Regions from separate parts of the Shigella sp. SIG3 genome, predicted to be linked through region 2. Evidence: predicted binding sites of a transcription regulator. Region 2 holds the regulator's gene; each other region holds the start of a gene.
The links. Region 2 encodes PhoB, which activates phosphate uptake and scavenging genes when phosphate is short. Its sites were predicted from a motif close to CTGTCATAAAACTGNCNNAT; they were not measured.
Positions count from the first base shown of each region.

Region 1 (4,264 bases), on a different contig from region 2:
CAAATTCAATATATTGCGGAGAAAATGTAGGCCTGATAAGCGTAGCGCATCAGGCTGTTTTCCGTTTGTCATCAGTCTTCTTCGCTATCCTGTTACGATGCGGCAATAAACAACTCACGCAACTGATGCAACTGGTCACGAATTTGTGCCGCTTCTTCGAACTCCAGATTCTGCGCGTGTTGCATCATCAGCCCTTCCAGTTCATGGATTTTCTGCTGCAACGCTTTCGGCGACATATCCATCGGCACATTATCCGGCTCAACAATCGGGCGCGATTTTCCTCTGCCCTTCGCTTTGGTTTTGGCAATGTTCTGCCCCAGCGCCAGGATATCGACCACTTTCTTGTTCAAGCCTTGCGGCGTAATGCCGTGTTCCTCGTTGTACTTCTGCTGTTTCTCACGGCGACGTTCGGTTTCGCCAATCGCTTTCGCCATTGATGGAGTGATCTTATCGCCGTAGAGAATCGCTTTACCGTTAACGTTACGTGCCGCACGACCAATGGTCTGGATCAACGAACGTTCGGAACGCAGGAAGCCTTCTTTGTCAGCGTCGAGGATCGCCACCAGCGACACTTCCGGCATATCCAGACCTTCACGCAGTAAGTTGATCCCTACCAATACGTCGAACTCACCCAGACGCAAGTCGCGGATAATCTCCATACGCTCGACGGTGTCGATATCTGAGTGAAGATAACGCACGCGCTCACCGTGTTCTTCGAGATATTCGGTAAGATCTTCCGCCATTCGCTTGGTCAGTGTGGTGACCAGCACGCGTTCGTTAATTGCCGCTCGCTGACGAATCTCCGAAAGAAGATCATCAACCTGTGTCGCCACCGGCCGCACTTCGATAATCGGGTCAAGCAATCCGGTTGGACGCACCACCTGATCCACCACATCGCCGCCGGATTTTTCCAGCTCGTAATTACCCGGCGTCGCCGAAACATAGATGGTTTGCGGCGCTAATGCTTCGAACTCTTCAAACTTAAGCGGACGGTTATCCAGCGCTGATGGCAGGCGGAAGCCGTACTCCACCAGTGTCTCTTTACGCGCCCGGTCACCGCGATACATGCCGCCAATTTGTGGAATGGTGACGTGAGATTCATCGACGACCAGCAGCCCATCGGCAGGCAGGTAATCAAACAGCGTCGGCGGTGGCTCACCCGGTCCACGACCGGAGAGGAAGCGCGAGTAGTTTTCAATCCCCGAACAGTAGCCCAGCTCGTTCATCATCTCCAGATCAAACTGGGTACGCTGGGTCAGCCGCTGCTCTTCCAGCAGTTTGTTGTTTTCCAACAGCACTTTGCGTCTGGCGGCCAGTTCTTCTTTGATCTCCTCCATCGCCTGTACGATGCGCTCGCGCGGTGTGACGTAGTGCGTTTTCGGGTAGATGGTAAAACGTGGAATAGTGGAAACAATCTGCCCGGTCAGCGGGTCAAATAACGACAATCGTTCCACTTCCTCGTCAAACAGTTCCACGCGAAGTGCAATGTCATCCGATTCTGCCGGGAAGATATCTATCACCTCGCCACGAACGCGGAAAGTACCACGCTGGAATGCTTGATCATTACGAGCGTATTGCAGCTCCGCCAGTCGGCGCAGAATCGCGCGCTGATCGATAATCATACCGACCGTGAGATGGAGCATCATCTTGAGATATAAATCAGGATCGCCCAGACCATAAATCGCGGAAACAGACGCCACTACAATCACATCACGCCGCTCCAGCATCGCTTTGGTGGCGGACAAACGCATCTGCTCAATATGTTCGTTAACCGAGGCATCTTTCTCAATGAAGGTGTCGGAACTCGGTACATAGGCTTCCGGCTGATAGTAGTCGTAGTAGGAGACGAAATACTCCACCGCGTTTTCCGGGAAGAACTCTTTCATTTCGCCATACAGCTGGGCCGCCAGCGTTTTGTTGGGCGCAAGTACCATGGTTGGGCGCTGAAGGTCAGCAATGACATTGGCAATGGTGAAGGTTTTCCCGGAGCCAGTCACGCCAAGTAACGTCTGGTGCGCCAGGCCATCTTCCAGCCCCTCTTCGAGACGTCGAATCGCCTCTGGCTGATCGCCAGAAGGTTTAAAAGCGGAATTCAGTTTGAACGGTTTACTCATGAGTCGCTACCTGAAGGAGTTGGGCGGGCAGGTATGTAATTTTACTCGTCGTACTTAATTATGCCAACAAATTATACTGGATAAAAAAACAGTTCATCACCATAATATTTCTGATACAGCGTAAACTCCGCTGTCAATCATGAGCAAAATTTACTCTGTGGCGAGATAAAACTCCGGCCTTACCGGGTTATCCCCAAAGCAACGGCTTTTTTAACATTTGTCAAGATGAGTGATGACAGTTTTATGGCAAGAGATGCCTGTACAGTGACTGCCATTGCATTTATCTAACCAGTTAAAAAATAAAAGATATTTCTTTGAGCCGTCTTTAACGCCAATTCGCGTGCAAGCCGCGTATTCTCTCGCTTGCCTCGTGTTTTCTAACTCTAATACACATGGTTATCCACAGGAATAGTGGATAACTGTCTCCAGCCCCTATCCCCCGCCGCCTGGGCAATTCCCACATTCGCCGCATGAGGCGGAAGTAAAATTTTTTTCGTGATTATTTTAGAATTTAATTGGTTAAATTGCAGTCAATCGAAGACGCAATCTCGCTCGCAATTTAACCAAATACAGAATGGCTACAACAAGGCAAGGTTTATGTACTTTCCGGTTGCCGCATTTTCTGGATTTTCTGCAAGCCAGGGGATCTCTCCCAGCAGCGGCGCGGGAATCATGCGGGTGAGCGTGGTCATATATTCAGCGTGACGTTTTCCCGGAGGCGTAACATCGTTCGCCACCCAACCCGCCAGAGTCAGTCCGGCGTGTTGTATTACCTGCGCAGTCAACATCGCGTGATTAATACAGCCGAGTTTCACACCAACTACCAGTATCACCGGCAGTTGTTCCTGTGTTACCCAATCTGCAAAAGTGAAAGTGTCAGAAAGCGGCGTAAACCAGCCGCCAGCACCTTCCACTAACACCCAGTCAGCCTGTTGTTCAAGCGCGCGTAATCCGGCGCTCATTACCAATGATTCTATCGGCCTGCCCTCTTGGGCGCTGATGATGTGCGGCGAGGTGGGTTCTGCGAAGGTGTAAGGATTTACCGTTGCGTAATCCAGCTGCAGGCTGCTGTTGTGCTGTAACGCCAGCGCGTCACTATTACGTAAGCCTTCCGGGGTCTTTTCGCTGCCAGAGGCGACCGGTTTATAACCTGCCGTCCGATAACCTACTGCCTTCGCGGCTTGTAAAAGTGCACAACTGGCGACGGTTTTCCCCACTTCGGTATCCGTTCCGGTGACAAAATAACGTTTACTCACGAGCAATCACTCCCAAAAAAAGATGATACGTCAGAGGATATCGCCCCTGTTGTTGCGGCCAGGCCAGTTGCAATCGCTGCAACTGCGAACGCGTTAATATTCGCGGGTCGCGCCCTTCATGAAGATGCGTAGCACCGATGCCTTTCAGCGAACGCATGGCACTGAGCGCATCATCAAACCATAGTGTGATGAGCTGAATATGATGTTGATAACGCACGCCGTTCAGCGACTCTTCGATTTCATCTGGCGGTAAAAAGCGATTAGCATGCGGACGCTCGTCCACCGCCTGCCGCGCCTGATGCAGTTCGGGTAACGATCCCTGCACCAGCGTGGTAAACGCGACCACGCCTCCGGGGCGCACCACCCGATACAGCTCGCGGAGTGCCGTGGATAAATTACCGCACCACTGCACCGCGAGATTGCTCCATGCAAGATCGAACGTCGCAGTCGCTAACGGCAGGGATTCGATATCTCCCGCCAGATAATGATCTGCGGCATCTTTATGGCGGGCTTGCGCAAGCATTGGCGGCGAGAGATCTAACGCCGTCACCTGCGCGTGACGTTCCCGCCAGTGGCGGCTCATCCAGCCAGGTCCACAACCCGCGTCCAGTACGTGGGTGTATTTACGCTGTGGAAGCATTGCCAGTAAGGCGTCAGCACTCTGGCGCTGTAGATCTGCATGTTGCTCATAGTGTGCGGCTGCCCGACCAAATGCCGCTGCAATGGCTTGTTTATTAACCGTTGCCATGCAGCACCTCCAGCAGACGGTCGATATCCTGCATTTCATGCGCAGCGGTTAGCGTTAAGCGAAGTCGCGCAGTACCAGCGGGTACGGTTGGCGGGCGAATCGCCGTGACCCAGCAGCCTTGCTGGCGCAGTTTTTCTGCCAGTTGT
Region 1 covers NZ_JBQZXE010000087.1:5,236-9,499, forward strand. The annotation lists gene uvrB (excinuclease ABC subunit UvrB) at 93-2,114, opposite strand; gene bioD (dethiobiotin synthase) at 2,693-3,370, opposite strand; gene bioC (malonyl-ACP O-methyltransferase BioC) at 3,363-4,118, opposite strand; gene bioF (8-amino-7-oxononanoate synthase) at 4,105-4,264, opposite strand, start outside.
Region 1: uvrB (excinuclease ABC subunit UvrB) is a predicted target of PhoB. The motif match lies at 2,345-2,364, and genes of this name have one in related genera.

Region 2 (4,264 bases):
CGCCGCGCTGTGTTCTGCGATGCGTTCCCAGTGTGGACGAAGATTTCGTGCCGGTTGTGCCAGACTAAGCGCCGCCAGTTGAGGTTGCGCTTTTTCTTCTTCGGCTAACGCCTGTTGCAAGGCCTGCTGACGGCGGCTGGCTTCTTGCTGCAATTCGTCCTGACGCGTTAACCAGTTTAGCGATTGTTGTTCTTGCTGCTGCGCGGTAATTAACTGTTTTTCTTCGTCAGTAAGTACCTGCAAACTCGCTGTCAGCGATTGCACTTGTTCCGGCGTGAGCAACGTGACGCCGCTGGCCTGCGCTTGCAGCTTCTCCAGCTCAGTACGGGCCGATTTGTGCTGCTCAAAAACCATCGCCGAGATTTGCCCGTAGATTTCAGTGCCGGTTAACTCCTCGAGCAATTCCGCGCGTTCTTTGGGTTTGGCATTCAGGAAGGCAGCAAATTGCCCCTGCGAAAGCAGCATCGAACGGGTGAAGCGCCCGTAATCCAGCCCGGTTAACGTCGCTGTCAGTTCCAGCTTATCTTTCACTTTGTCGGCGAGAATTTTGCCGTCGGCGCAGCGCGCCAGCTCTACGCGAGGCACCTGCAAATTACCGTCCGGCTGGTTACGCGCCCGATTCTGGCTCCAGAACGCGCGATACGCTTCACCTTTCACTTCAAACTCCACCTCCGCCAGACATTCAGCGGTATCGCGGGTCATGAGATCATTTTGCGATTGTGAAACGTTAGAGAGACGCGGAGTTTCGTGATACAGCGCCAGACAAATGGCGTCCAGCAGGGTGGTTTTCCCCGCACCGGTTGGGCCGGTAATGGCAAACAGCCCGTTGCTGGCGAACGGCTCGCGGGTGAAATCAATCTTCCATTCGCCTTTTAATGAGTTCAGGTTTTTCAGGCGCAGGCTGAGAATTTTCATGCTTCGTGTTCTCCGGCGAGGGTATGCAACGTCGTGGTGAAAAGATGCTGCAGACGTTGCTGCTGCGATTCATCCAGTTCTTCCAGTGCCAGACGGCGATTGAACACCTCTTCGACGCTGAGTTCGCTGAGGGTTTCACGCTGTTGGCTGGCTAACACACGCTCGCGCTGTTCACGACTCCGACGTACCAGCAATACTTCGACAGGCAATGATTCGGTTAATGCCTGGATTTTGCGCTGAATATCATGCAGATACTCATCAGTAGTGATTTCGATATCCAGCCAGACAGGTGGCTCCTGCGATACATCGCGCCACTGTTCCAGCTGTGCGGTAATCGACGCCAGATCGCCTTTCAGCACCGCCATGGGTTGAGTTACCGGTACGTTCAGGTTTTCCACGCTCTCTAATTTGCCGTTTGAAAATGTCACCAGATGGACATATTTACTCTTACCGCATTCATCAAAACTCAGTGGAATGGGGGAACCGCAATAGCGAACATGTTCCATGCCGCCAATAATCTGTGCGCGGTGAATATGCCCGAGCGCGATGTAGTCGGCTGGTGGAAAGTTTTGTGCCGGAAACGCGTCCAGCGTGCCAATATAAATGTCACGCACGGCGTCACTTTTACTGGCACCCACGGTCGTTAAATGTCCCGTGGCGATGATGGGCAGAGGCTGATCGCCGCGCAGTTTGCAGGCATCGGCATAGTGTTGTTGGTAATAATCGGTAATCGCTGCCAGTAAATGCTGCTGTTTTTCAATACCGTTAAGCCCCGCCTGGCTGGAAATAATGTCACGCGGGCGTAAAAACGGAATGGGGCACAGCACTGCGCCTGGCGTCCCGTCGCGACGAGGCAAGATTTGCGGCGCATGTCCGGCGCTGGCGACCACGGTTGTATTGAGGAACGCCATGATATCGCGCGATTCATTCAGCGTGGCGACCGAGTCATGGTTTCCTGCCAGTACCACCAGATGACAGCCAGTTTGCTGTAAATTGACAACAAAACGGTTGTATAACGTGCGGGCGTAACTGGGCGGCGAGCCGGTATCGAAAACATCACCAGCAACAATAATCGCATCCACCTGATGGGTTTGTGCTGTCTCCAGCAGCCAGTCAAGAAAAGCCTGATGTTCAGCTTCGCGGCTTTTACTGTAGAAGTTCTGGCCGAGATGCCAGTCTGAGGTGTGAAGGATGCGCATAACGGTTCCCTGGCGAAAAAGCATGGTCGCGATTATACCCAAACAGATGTGCCATTTGCTTTTTTCTGCGCCACGGAAATCAATAACCTGAAGATATGTGCGACGAGCTTTTCATAAATCTGTCATAAATCTGACGCATAATGACGTCGCATTAATGATCGCAACCTATTTATTACAACAGGGCAAATCATGGCGAGACGTATTCTGGTCGTAGAAGATGAAGCTCCAATTCGCGAAATGGTCTGCTTCGTGCTCGAACAAAATGGCTTTCAGCCGGTCGAAGCGGAAGATTATGACAGTGCTGTGAATCAACTGAATGAACCCTGGCCGGATTTAATTCTCCTTGACTGGATGTTACTTGGCGGCTCCGGTATCCAGTTCATCAAACACCTCAAGCGCGAGTCGATGACCCGGGATATTCCAGTGGTGATGTTGACCGCCAGAGGGGAAGAAGAAGATCGCGTGCGCGGCCTTGAAACCGGCGCGGATGACTATATCACCAAGCCATTTTCGCCGAAGGAGCTGGTGGCGCGAATCAAAGCGGTAATGCGCCGTATTTCGCCAATGGCGGTGGAAGAGGTGATTGAGATGCAGGGATTAAGTCTCGACCCGACATCTCACCGAGTGATGGCGGGCGAAGAGCCGCTGGAGATGGGGCCGACAGAATTTAAACTGCTGCACTTTTTTATGACGCATCCTGAGCGCGTGTACAGCCGCGAGCAGCTGTTAAACCACGTCTGGGGAACTAACGTGTATGTGGAAGACCGCACGGTCGATGTCCACATTCGTCGCCTGCGTAAAGCACTGGAGCCCGGCGGGCATGACCGCATGGTGCAGACCGTGCGCGGTACAGGATATCGTTTTTCAACCCGCTTTTAACGCCTTGCTCATCGGACGCAGAGCAGGGCTTATGATTTCTTAACTGGAGTATCTTACGTGCTGGAACGGCTGTCGTGGAAAAGGCTGGTGCTGGAGCTGCTACTTTGCTGCCTCCCGGCTTTCATCCTGGGTGCATTTTTTGGTTACCTGCCCTGGTTTTTGCTGGCATCGGTAACAGGACTGCTTATCTGGCATTTCTGGAATTTATTGCGCCTTTCATGGTGGCTGTGGGTGGATCGCAGTATGACCCCGCCACCGGGGCGTGGTAGCTGGGAACCGCTACTATACGGCTTACACCAGATGCAGCTGCGAAATAAAAAACGCCGCCGTGAACTGGGCAATCTGATTAAACGCTTTCGTAGCGGCGCGGAGTCGCTGCCCGACGCGGTGGTGCTGACCACGGAAGAGGGCGGTATTTTCTGGTGTAACGGTCTGGCGCAACAAATTCTTGGTTTGCGCTGGCCGGAAGATAACGGGCAGAACATCCTTAACCTACTGCGTTACCCGGAGTTTACGCAATATCTGAAAACGCGTGATTTTTCTCGCCCGCTCAATCTGGTGCTCAACACCGGGCGGCATCTGGAAATTCGCGTCATGCCTTATACCCACAAACAGTTGTTGATGGTGGCGCGTGATGTCACGCAAATGCATCAACTGGAAGGGGCGCGGCGTAACTTTTTTGCCAACGTGAGCCATGAGTTACGTACGCCATTGACCGTGTTACAGGGTTACCTGGAGATGATGGATGAGCAGCCGCTGGAAGGCGCGGTACGCGAAAAAGCGTTGCACACCATGCGCGAGCAGACCCAGCGGATGGAAGGGCTGGTGAAGCAGTTGCTAACGCTGTCGAAAATTGAAGCCTCGCCGACGCAATTGCTCAATGAAAAGGTTGATGTGCCGATGATGCTGCGCGTTGTTGAGCGCGAGGCTCAGACTCTGAGTCAGAAAAAACAGACATTTACCTTTGAGATAGATAACGGCCTCAAGGTGTCTGGCAACGAAGATCAGCTACGCAGTGCGATTTCGAACCTGGTCTATAACGCCGTGAATCATACGCCGGAAGGCACGCATATCACCGTACGCTGGCAGCGAGTGCCGCACGGTGCCGAATTTAGCGTTGAAGATAACGGACCGGGCATTGCACCGGAGCATATTCCGCGCCTGACCGAGCGTTTTTATCGCGTTGATAAAGCGCGTTCCCGGCAAACCGGCGGTAGCGGATTAGGGTTAGCGATCGTGAAACATGCGGTGAATCATCACGAAAGTCGCCT
Region 2 covers NZ_JBQZXE010000093.1:6,504-10,767, forward strand. The annotation lists gene sbcC (exonuclease subunit SbcC) at 1-915, opposite strand, end outside; gene sbcD (exonuclease subunit SbcD) at 912-2,114, opposite strand; gene phoB (phosphate response regulator transcription factor PhoB) at 2,304-2,993, shown strand; gene phoR (phosphate regulon sensor histidine kinase PhoR) at 3,051-4,264, shown strand, end outside.

Region 3 (4,264 bases), on a different contig from region 2:
CGGAAGGTAAAGTCTTTCACCATGTGCAGTGGCAACAAAAACTGGCGCGCAGCCTGCAAATCGGTCGTGCCAGCAACGGCGGACTGCCGAAACGAGATGTGAATACGGTCAGTGAACCTGACAGCCAAATTCCACCAGGATTCAGAGGGTAACGATGAAAAACGTTGGCGACCTGATGCAACGCCTGCAAAAAATGATGCCTGCCCATATCAAACCTGCATTCAAAACGGGTGAAGAGCTACTGGCCTGGCAGAAAGAACAAGGGGTGATCCGCTCCGCCGCTCTCGAACGTGAAAATCGGGCGATGAAAATGCAGCGCACCTTTAACCGCTCCGGTATTCGTCCACTGCATCAGAACTGCTCCTTTGAGAACTATCGCGTTGAGTGTGAAGGGCAGATGAATGCGTTAAGCAAAGCGCGCCAGTATGTCGAAGAGTTTGACGGCAACATCGCCAGCTTCATCTTTTCTGGTAAGCCAGGAACCGGCAAAAACCATCTGGCGGCGGCAATCTGCAACGAGCTGCTGCTACGCGGTAAATCCGTATTGATCATCACCGTGGCCGATATTATGTCGGCGATGAAAGATACCTTCAGGAATAGCGGTACCAGCGAAGAACAACTGCTTAACGATCTGAGCAACGTTGATCTGCTGGTGATCGATGAGATCGGCGTGCAGACCGAATCGAAATACGAAAAAGTGATCATCAACCAGATCGTCGATCGCCGCTCTTCTTCCAAACGCCCAACCGGGATGCTGACCAACAGTAATATGGAAGAGATGACCAAGTTGCTGGGCGAACGCGTGATGGACCGTATGCGCCTGGGTAACAGTTTATGGGTGATCTTCAACTGGGATAGCTACCGTAGCCGGGTAACGGGTAAAGAGTATTAATCCCCGTTTCTGGCGGTATACTGCGACACAATTCCACCTTGAGTAATGATGATGAAAACTATTAAACATCTTCTGTGCTGTGCCATTGCCGCCAGCGCATTAATTTCCACCGGGGTGCATGCTGCGTCCTGGAAAGATGCGCTCTCCAGCGCCGCCAGCGAACTTGGCAACCAAAACAGCACGACACAGGAAGGCGGTTGGTCGCTCGCGTCATTAACTAACTTGCTTAGCAGCGGAAACCAGGCCTTAAGCGCAGATAACATGAACAATGCCGCAGGCATTCTGCAATACTGCGCGAAGCAAAAGCTGGCTTCGGTAACCGATGCCGAAAACATCAAGAACCAGGTGCTGGAAAAGCTGGGCCTGAACAGTGAAGAGCAAAAAGAAGACACCAACTATCTGGACGGTATTCAGGGTTTGCTGAAAACAAAAGATGGTCAGCAACTAAATCTGGATAACATCGGAACGACTCCGCTGGCAGAAAAGGTGAAAACCAAAGCCTGCGATCTGGTGTTAAAGCAGGGGCTGAACTTCATTTCCTGAACCGCGAAACGCCGCGTTTTAGCTGTTACCCGGCTGACGCGGCTCTCTCCTGCCCTTTTCCCTGCTCCTGGACGGTTTTCCCCCTGTTACACGGGAAGCGACCGCGATCAAAAAAGTCTGTTTATAAACTAATTCCTAACAACATCGCATTTTTTTGACACTAGAATTGCAGCAATATGGCGACGCCATTACATTGTGCTTCTCAAAAAGCTTAAACGTTGGCTAAACGGCCCGGTTTAGTGAGGATCGCCCGTTGTCAGAACTACTCTCTTTCGCCCTTTTTCTCGCCTCTGTGCTGATTTACGCATGGAAAGCGGGACGTAACACCTGGTGGTTTGCAGCCACGTTAACGGTGCTGGGGCTATTTGTCGTTTTAAATATCACCCTGTTTGCCAGCGACTATTTTACTGGCGATGGTATTAACGACGCGGTTCTCTATACCTTAACCAACAGCCTGACCGGTGCTGGCGTCAGCAAATACATCCTGCCGGGTATCGGCATTGTGCTGGGGCTGACGGCGGTGTTCGGTGCGCTGGGCTGGATCCTGCGCCGTCGTCGTCATCATCCGCACCATTTTGGTTACAGCCTGCTGGCGCTCTTACTGGCGCTGGGTTCGGTGGACGCCAGCCCGGCATTTCGTCAGATAACGGAACTGGTGAAATCCCAGTCACGCGATGGCGACCCGGACTTTGCGGCTTATTATAAAGAGCCGTCGAAAACTATCCCTGACCCGAAACTCAACCTGGTTTATATCTACGGCGAAAGTCTCGAGCGGACCTATTTTGATAACGAAGCTTTCCCGGATCTCACGCCTGAACTGGGCGCGTTGAAAAATGAAGGCCTGGATTTCAGCCACACGCAGCAGCTGCCAGGAACGGATTACACGATTGCGGGCATGGTGGCTTCTCAGTGCGGCATACCGCTGTTCGCCCCCTTTGAAGGCAACGCCTCCGCCTCTGTCTCCAGCTTCTTCCCGCAGAACATCTGTCTGGGCGATATCCTGAAAAACTCGGGTTATCAGAACTATTTCGTGCAGGGCGCAAATCTGCGTTTTGCCGGTAAAGATGTGTTCCTGAAATCGCACGGCTTCGACCACTTATACGGCTCAGAAGAGCTGAAAAGCGTGGTAGCCGACCCGCACTATCGCAACGACTGGGGATTCTACGACGATACCGTTCTCGATGAAGCGTGGAAAAAGTTTGAAGAGCTTTCCCGCTCAGGTCAGCGATTCTCACTGTTTACCCTGACAGTCGATACCCATCACCCGGATGGTTTTATCTCGCGCACCTGTAACCGCAAAAAATATGATTTTGACGGTAAGCCGAATCAGTCATTCAGCGCGGTAAGTTGCAGCCAGGAGAATATCGCGACGTTTATCAACAAAATCAAAGCGTCACCGTGGTTTAAAGATACTGTCATCGTCGTCTCTTCTGACCATTTAGCGATGAACAACACGGCGTGGAAATACCTCAATAAGCAGGATCGCAATAACCTGTTTTTTGTCATTCGTGGCGACAAGCCGCAGCAAAAGACGCTGGCAGTGAAGCGTAACACGATGGATAACGGCGCGACGGTGCTGGACATTCTCGGTGGCGATAACTATCTCGGACTTGGTCGTAGCAGTTTATCCGGGCAGTCGATGTCGGAAATCTTCCTCAATATCAAAGAGAAAACATTGGCGTGGAAGCCAGATATCATCCGCCTGTGGAAATTCCCTAAAGAGATGAAAGAGTTCACCATCGACCAGCAGAAAAACATGATTGCCTTCTCGGGTAGCCATTTCCGTTTGCCGCTGCTGTTGCGGGTTTCAGACAAACGCGTGGAACCGCTGCCGGAAAGCGAATACTCAGCACCGCTGCGTTTCCAGCTGGCCGATTTCGCTCCACGCGACAATTTCGTCTGGGTTGACAGTTGCTACAAGATGGCACAACTCTGGGCTCCGGAACTGGCACTTTCCACCGACTGGTGTGTCTCGCAGGGGCAGCTTGGCGGTCAGCAAATTGTTCAGCATGTTGACAAAACAACATGGAAGAGCAAGACGGCATTTAAAGATACGGTCATCGACATGGCGCGTTACAAAGGCAATGTCGATACGCTGAAGATTGTTGATAACGATATTCGCTACAAAGCCGACAGTTTCATCTTTAACGTCGCCGGTGCGCCAGAAGAGGTGAAACAGTTTAGCGGGATTTCCCGTCCGGAGTCGTGGGGCCGCTGGTCCAACGCGCAGCTGGGCGATGAAGTAAAAATCGAGTACAAGCATCCGCTGCCGAAGAAATTTGACCTGGTGATTACCGCCAAAGCATACGGCAATAACGCCAGCCGTCCTATTCCGGTACGCGTAGGCAATGAAGAACAAACTCTTGTGCTGGGCAATGAAGTGACCACCACCACACTGCATTTCGATAACCCAACCGATGCCGACACACTGGTAATTGTGCCGCCGGAACCTGTCTCAACCAACGAAGGGAATATCCTCGGACACTCGCCGCGTAAGCTCGGGATCGGCATGGTGGAAATTAAAGTGGTAGAACGTGAAGGGTAATTCCTGACTGATGTGTAGGTCGCATAGGGTGCGACCTACACGCCTTCTCCGGCTTACAACACATTATTAAGAAACAAAAAAAACAGCGCCCAACACTTCCCCGGACGCTGCATGGCAACTTTAATAATCTCGCCTTATCAGAAAGTAATTACACCCTTAATCAACTCACGATTGTTAATCACATCGCGCTCGTAGGTTTCTGCCAGCGTGGCGAACGGATAGCGATGGGTTAACATCATGTCGGCAGTGATTTTCCCTTCCGCCATCAGTCGACCGACTTTAGC
Region 3 covers NZ_JBQZXE010000077.1:10,908-15,171, reverse strand. The annotation lists gene dnaT (primosomal protein DnaT) at 1-152, shown strand, start outside; gene dnaC (DNA replication protein DnaC) at 155-892, shown strand; gene yjjA (DUF2501 domain-containing protein YjjA) at 941-1,435, shown strand; gene opgB (phosphatidylglycerol--membrane-oligosaccharide glycerophosphotransferase) at 1,689-3,980, shown strand; gene lgoD (L-galactonate oxidoreductase) at 4,118-4,264, opposite strand, start outside.
Region 3: opgB (phosphatidylglycerol--membrane-oligosaccharide glycerophosphotransferase) is a predicted target of PhoB. The motif match lies at 1,577-1,596, and genes of this name have one in related genera.